Microbaculum marinisediminis: one gene and its partner. The protein of the gene in region 1 interacts with the protein of each later gene in a pairwise test. Links are inferred from orthologs where the notes say so. Each region holds a gene or a part of one and is shown on either strand. Other genes may lie near its edges.

Region 1 (3,319 bases):
TGAAATGGGCATGGCCATTGCGGCCAGGGCCGACACGCCCGGTGGTATCGGTCCCGAGGGCGACGAGTCCGGCGCCGATCCGAAGGGGCAGGGCCTGACGATAGACGGGACGCCACTCGCCGGCCGGGCGATCCTGGCCCCGATGTCCGGCATTACTGACGCGCCGTTTCGCCGGCTTGCGCATCGCTTCGGGGCGAGCCTCGTCGTGTCCGAGATGGTGGCCAGCGAAGAACTCGTGCAGCAGAAGCCCGACGCCGTACTGCGCATCGAAGGCGAGGGCGTGGCGCCGAACGTCGTGCAACTGGCCGGTTGCGAATCCAAATGGATGGCTGAAGGGGCGCGGCTCGCCGTCGATGCCGGCGCCGATATCGTCGACATCAACATGGGCTGTCCGTCCCGCCGCGTGGCCAACCGGTGGTCCGGTTCGGCGCTGATGCGCGATCTCGATAATGCCGCTCGGCTGATCGCGGCGACCGTCGGCGCCGTCGCCGTGCCGGTCACGTTGAAGATGCGGCTCGGCTGGGACCGCGACTCGCTGAACGCGGCCGAGCTGGCGATGCGCGCCGAGGCACTGGGCGTGCAGATGATCACGGTCCACGCGCGCACGCGCTGCGATTTCTACAAGGGACCGGTCGACTGGCCGGCGGTTCGCGCCGTGGTCGAGGCGGTCGACGTCCCGGTGGTGGTGAACGGCGATATTCTCGGCCTGGAGGACGCGCGCGAGGCGCTGGCGCGGTCGGGGGCCGATGCGGTCATGGTCGGCCGCGGCGCGTGCGGGCGGCCCTGGCAGGTCGGCGCGATCGCACGGGCGCTCGAAGCCGGCGCCTCCGAGCTGGAGCCGGCGCCGGAAGACATCGCCGCCATCGTTCTGGAACACTACGAAGCGATGCTCGGTCATTACGGCGATACGCTCGGCATGCGTATCGCCCGCAAGCATCTCGGCTGGTACCTGGAAGCCGTGAAGCCGGCCGACGAGATCGGCGCGTGGCGCGCGGCCCTTCTGACCGAAGACGATCCGCGCGCGGTGGCGGCGGCAATCCCCGATGCCTTCGCCGCGGGACAACTGGAGTGTGCAGCCTGATGACGAGCGCGGTCCTCGACAAGGTCTCCGGCGACGTCCACGCACCGGCGTCGGAGGCTGTCTTCAACGCGCTCCCGCATCCGGTGATCGCGGTCGCGGACGACAACGCGATCGTCTCGGCGAACGCGGCGGCGGAATCGTTCTTCCAGACGAGCCTTTCCGTCTTACAGCGCTACGCCATCACCGATCTGGTGCCGCATGACAGCCCGCTGATCGATCTGTTGGCGCAGGCGCGCGAACGGGCCGCCTCGGTCAGCGAATACCGGGTGGCGATCGGAACGCCGCGCACCGGCGGCGAGCGGCTGGTGGATATCTACGTCGCGCCGATCGCCGAGGAAAACGACACCACCGTGGTGATGATCCACGAGCGCACCATCGCCGAGCAGTTCGACCGTCAGTTCACGCATCGGGCGGCGGCGCGCAGCGTCACCGGGCTGGCCAGCATGCTGGCGCACGAGATCAAGAATCCGCTTTCGGGCATTCGCGGCGCCGCCCAGCTCCTCGAGTCGACGGTGGAGGAGGGCGACAGGGCCCTTGCCCGGCTGATCCGCGAGGAGACCGACCGGATCGTCAAGCTGGTCGACCGGATGGAGGTGTTCTCCGACCAGCGGCCGGTCGAGCGCGATCCGGTCAATATCCACGTGGTGCTGGACCGGGTGAAGCACATTGCCTCTGCCGGCTTCGCCAAGCACATCCGTTTCGTCGAGGAGTACGACCCCTCGCTGCCGCCGGTGCTGGGCAATCGCGATCAACTCGTGCAGGTGTTCCTGAACCTGGTGAAGAACGCCGCGGAATCGATTGGCCCCAACGCGACGGACGGCGAGATCGTGCTGTCGACGGCGTTCCGGCCTGGCGTGCGGCTGTCGGTTCCGGGCAATTCCGAGAAGGTCAGCCTGCCGCTGGAGTTCTGCGTGCGCGACAACGGCCCCGGCGTCGCAGAGGACTTCCTGCCGCATCTGTTCGATCCGTTCGTGACAACCAAGATGTCCGGCTCCGGCCTCGGCCTCGCGCTCGTGGCCAAGATCGTCGGCGATCATGGCGGCGTGATCGAGTGCCAGTCACAACCGCGGCGGACCGTGTTCCGCGTTCTCATGCCGATGTACCTGACCCACCGCGACCCCAACGCGCGCGCGTCCGACGTGAAATCCGACGAGGACTGAGAGACGATGCCTACCGGTAACATCCTGGTCGCCGACGACGACGCCGCGATCCGAACCGTGCTCAACCAGGCGCTGTCGCGCGTCGGATACGACGTGCGCGTGACCGGCAACGCAGCCACCCTGTGGCGCTGGGTCTCGCAAGGGGAGGGCGATCTCGTGATCACCGACGTGGTGATGCCCGACGAGAACGCCTTCGATCTTCTGCCGCGTATCAAGAAGATCCGGCCCGAGATGCCGATCATCGTGATGAGCGCCCAGAACACCTTCTTGACCGCGGTCAAGGCATCGGAGCGCGGCGCCTACGAATATCTGCCGAAACCGTTCGACCTGAACGAACTGGTGACGATCATCGGCCGGGCCCTGGCGGAACCGAAGCCGCGGGCGGCGGACGGTGCGGAGGAAGAGGGGGACAATATCCCACTCGTTGGACGCTCGCCGGCAATGCAGGACATCTACCGGCTGCTCGCACGGCTGATGCAGACCGATCTGACGGTGATGATCGCCGGTGAGTCGGGCACCGGCAAGGAGCTGGTCGCCAAGGCCCTGCACGACTACGGCAAGCGCGCGAACGGGCCGTTCGTGGCCATCAATATGGCGGCCATTCCGCGCGACCTGATCGAAGCCGAGCTGTTCGGCCACGAGAAGGGCGCCTTCACCGGCGCGCAGACCCGCAACACCGGCCGGTTCGAGCAGGCCGAAGGCGGCACGCTGTTCCTCGACGAGATCGGCGACATGCCGATGGAGGCGCAGACCCGTCTGCTGCGCGTCCTGCAGCAGGGCGAGTACACGACGGTCGGCGGGCGCGTGCCGATCAAGACCAACGTCCGGATCATCGCGGCCACCAACAAGGATCTCCGGCAGCTGATCAATCAGGGGCTGTTCCGGGAGGATCTCTACTATCGCCTGAACGTCGTACCGATCCGGCTGCCGCCCCTGCGCGAACGCACCGAGGACATTCCCGACCTGGTGCGTCATTTCTTCGCCCAGGCCGAGAAGGAGGGGCTGCCGCACAAGCAGATCGAACAGGCCGCCCTCGACCGTCTGCGGCGGTATCGCTGGCCCGGCAACGTACGCGAAC
Region 2 (3,159 bases), on another replicon or contig:
TGTAAGCGCATGTCGACTGCGGTCAAGAACCTGATTTCGATCCTCGACCTTGAACGGCTCGAGGACAACCTGTTTCGCGGTCGCAGCCCGCAGGACGGCTGGCAGCGCGTCTATGGCGGCCAGGTGATCGGCCAGGCGCTCGTCGCCGCCTCCCGGACGGTGGACGCGAGCCGGCTCGCCCATTCGCTGCACGGCTATTTCATGCTCGGCGGCGATCCCAAGGTGCCGATCATCTACGAGGTCGAGCGCATCCGCGACGGCGGCAGCTTCACCACCCGGCGCGTCGTCGCGATCCAGCACGGCCGCGCCATCTTCTCCATGTCCTGTTCCTTTCACCTCGACGAGCCCGGCCTCGACCATCAGTTCGAGATGCCCGACGTGCCGCAGCCCGAGACCCTGCCCGGCGAAGCCGAACTCGTCTCCAAGTTCCCCGACATGATTCCCGAGCCGATCCTGAAATACTGGCAGCGCGAGCGACCGATCGAGTTCCGGCCGGTCGATCTGTCGCGCTATCTCGGCGCGCCGAAGAAGGAGCCGTATCAGCAGCTCTGGTTCCGCGCCACCGCACCGCTGCCCGATTCGCCGGAGATCCAGCGCTGCGCGCTCGCCTACGCCTCCGACATGACGCTGCTCGACACCTCGCTGGTGGCCCATGGCCGCAGCGTCTTCGAGCCCGACATGATGGTCGCCAGCCTGGACCACGCCATGTGGTTCCACCGCCCCTGCAAGTTCGACGACTGGCTGCTCTACGCCGAGGACAGCCCGTCGAGCCAGGGCGCGCGCGGTTTCAATCGCGGCCTGATCTTCACCCGCGACGGCACCCTCGTCGCCTCCACCGTTCAGGAAGGCCTGATTCGCCAGGTGACGCGGGACACGTGATTCAGAATTCGGCGCTTTCCCGCCCCGCAAACGCTCTGCCTATATTTTATACACACCTTATATCGCGCCTAATTTATAGGCACTTCCCGCCCCGGCTCCCTGGCCGGGCTGCGCCGACGATTCCCAAACGCACGTGAAAACAACCAGTTAGCCGCCATGGCGGCAACTGGCACGGCTCTTGTTTTGTACGGCCGTCGAGACCTGTCCGCGTCGCCCTCCGGCGCCCGCCGGGTGGACCACCCGGACACGGTTCTTCGTCAGCGTTCGCGGCACGCGCCGCCGACGCAGGTCGGAACAGGACAGGGAGCCGACATGAAAATCGTCATGGCTATCATCAAGCCCTTCAAGCTGGATGACGTCCGTGAGGCCCTCACCGCCGTAGGCGTGCAGGGCCTCACCGTCACCGAGGTGAAGGGATACGGACGACAGAAGGGACACACCGAGATCTATCGCGGCGCCGAGTACGCCGTCAGCTTCCTGCCGAAGCTGAAGATCGAGGTGGTCGTGCCTTCGGACCAGGTGGACACGGTCGTCGATGCGATCTCCGGAGCCGCGCGCACCGGCCAGATCGGCGACGGCAAGATCTTCGTTCACGGCATCGACCGCGCCGTGCGCATCCGCACCGGCGAAACCGACGCGGACGCGCTCTAGGGCGCGGCCCCAGGGCGTCGAAAAACCCGCGAAACAGATTGTTCAGGGGATCAGATCCGATGAATCTGCGTAAGCTACTCTACATTCTCGCCGGGGGCGCGACACTGAGCGCCCTCGTGATCGAGCCGAGCCTCGCCCAGACGACGGAAACCGCCGTCGAGGTGACCGAGGTGGCCGCCACCGGCGTATCCGCCGAGACGGCCTACATCTTCAACACCTTCCTGTTCCTGGTCACCGGCTTCCTGGTGATGTTCATGGCGGCCGGCTTCACGATGCTCGAAGCCGGCATGGTGCGCACCAAGAATGTCTCGATGCAGCTCGTGAAGAACATCGCGCTGTACTCGGTGGCCACCATCATGTTCTGGATCGTCGGCTACAACCTGATGTACGACGGCGTCGACGGCGGCTATATTGGCTCCTTCCTGCCGAAGATGATCCCGGCCCCGGACGCCGATCCCGGCGACTATTCGGCGGCCTCGGACTTCTTCTTCCAGCTGGTGTTCTGCGCCACCACCGCCTCGATCGTCTCCGGCACGCTGGCCGAGCGCATCAAGCTGTGGCCGTTCCTCATCTTCACCGTGATCCTGACCGGCATCTTCTACCCGATCACGGGCTCCTGGCAGTGGGGCGGCGGCTGGCTCAGCGAGCTCGGCTTCTCCGATTTCGCCGGCTCGACGATCGTGCATTCGGTCGGCGGCTGGGCGGCGCTCTCCGGCGCCATCCTGCTCGGCGCGCGCAAGGGCAAGTTCGGCGCCGACGGCAAGGTCCACCCGATCCCCGGCTCGTCGATGCCGCTCGTCATGCTCGGCGCGATGATCCTGTGGCTCGGCTGGTTCGGCTTCAACGGCGGCTCGCAGCTCGCCCTGGGCTCCGCGGCCGACGCCTCGGCGGTGTCGCGCATCTTCGTCAACACCAACATGGCCGCCGCCGCCGGCGTCATCGCCGCGATGCTGCTCACCCAGCTGATCTACAAGAAGGTCGACGTCACCATGGCCGTCAACGGCGCGCTCGCCGGACTGGTCTCGATCACCGCCGAGCCGCTGGCGCCCAGCCTGTTCATGGCGCTGATCATCGGCGGCATCGGCGGCATCATCGTCGTCATCGTCGTCCCGCTGCTCGACCGGCTGAAGATCGACGATGTCGTCGGCGCCATTCCGGTGCACCTGGTCGCCGGCATCTGGGGCACGCTGGCGGTGCCGATCACCAACGCCGAGACCGGCTTCGGCACCCAGATCATCGGCATCGTCGCCATCGGCGCCTTCACCTTCGTCGCCTCGGCGATCGTGTGGACGATCCTCAAGGCCACCGTCGGCATCCGGGTCGGCGAGGAGGAAGAGGCCAACGGCCTCGACCTGGCCGAGATCGGCGTCGAGGCCTATCCCGAGTTCGGGACCGGCAGCCAGCGGCTGTAGGACCCGCGAGTATCCTCCCGGCGCCTGGCCAAGGCGTCCTCCTGAACGGCCCGGTCCTCCCCGGGCCGTTTTTTTGCCTGCGTGCCCGGGTGCCCGCGTGCCCGGATCCGGACACAGCCCAAAAACCGGGCATGTGCCCAGTTGCGCGGCAGCTCCGCGAATCGCCAGATTCGTGGATTCGCTATGTGAATCAATACGATGCATCTGCCGAAACTGT

The links.
Region 2: the proteins of MUB46_RS20095 (region 1) and MUB46_RS10250 interact in binary tests that used the Escherichia coli proteins (3 or more experiments, as listed by UniProt). The link is inferred for Microbaculum marinisediminis from one-to-one orthologs.

What each region holds. Positions count from the first base shown.
Region 1 is NZ_JALIDZ010000010.1:190,783-194,101, reverse strand. The notes cover bases 162-3,160. They hold MUB46_RS20095 (two-component system sensor histidine kinase NtrB), read left to right. Parts: upstream 162-1,080; coding sequence 1,081-2,241; downstream 2,242-3,160. Other genes in these bases: ntrC (nitrogen regulation protein NR(I)), read left to right, coding at 2,248-3,160; dusB (tRNA dihydrouridine synthase DusB), read left to right, coding at 162-1,081. Also shown: more of dusB, read left to right, coding at 1-161; more of ntrC, read left to right, coding at 3,161-3,319.
Region 2 is NZ_JALIDZ010000004.1:286,036-289,194, reverse strand. Bases 22-2,860 are described here. They hold MUB46_RS10250 (P-II family nitrogen regulator), read left to right. Parts: upstream 22-1,191; coding sequence 1,192-1,530; downstream 1,531-2,860. Other genes in these bases: amt (ammonium transporter), read left to right, coding at 1,590-2,860; tesB (acyl-CoA thioesterase II), read left to right, coding at 22-879. In the rest of the region: more of tesB, read left to right, coding at 10-21; more of amt, read left to right, coding at 2,861-2,942. UniProt on the Escherichia coli protein: Involved in the regulation of nitrogen metabolism. Regulates the activity of its targets by protein-protein interaction in response to the nitrogen status of the cell.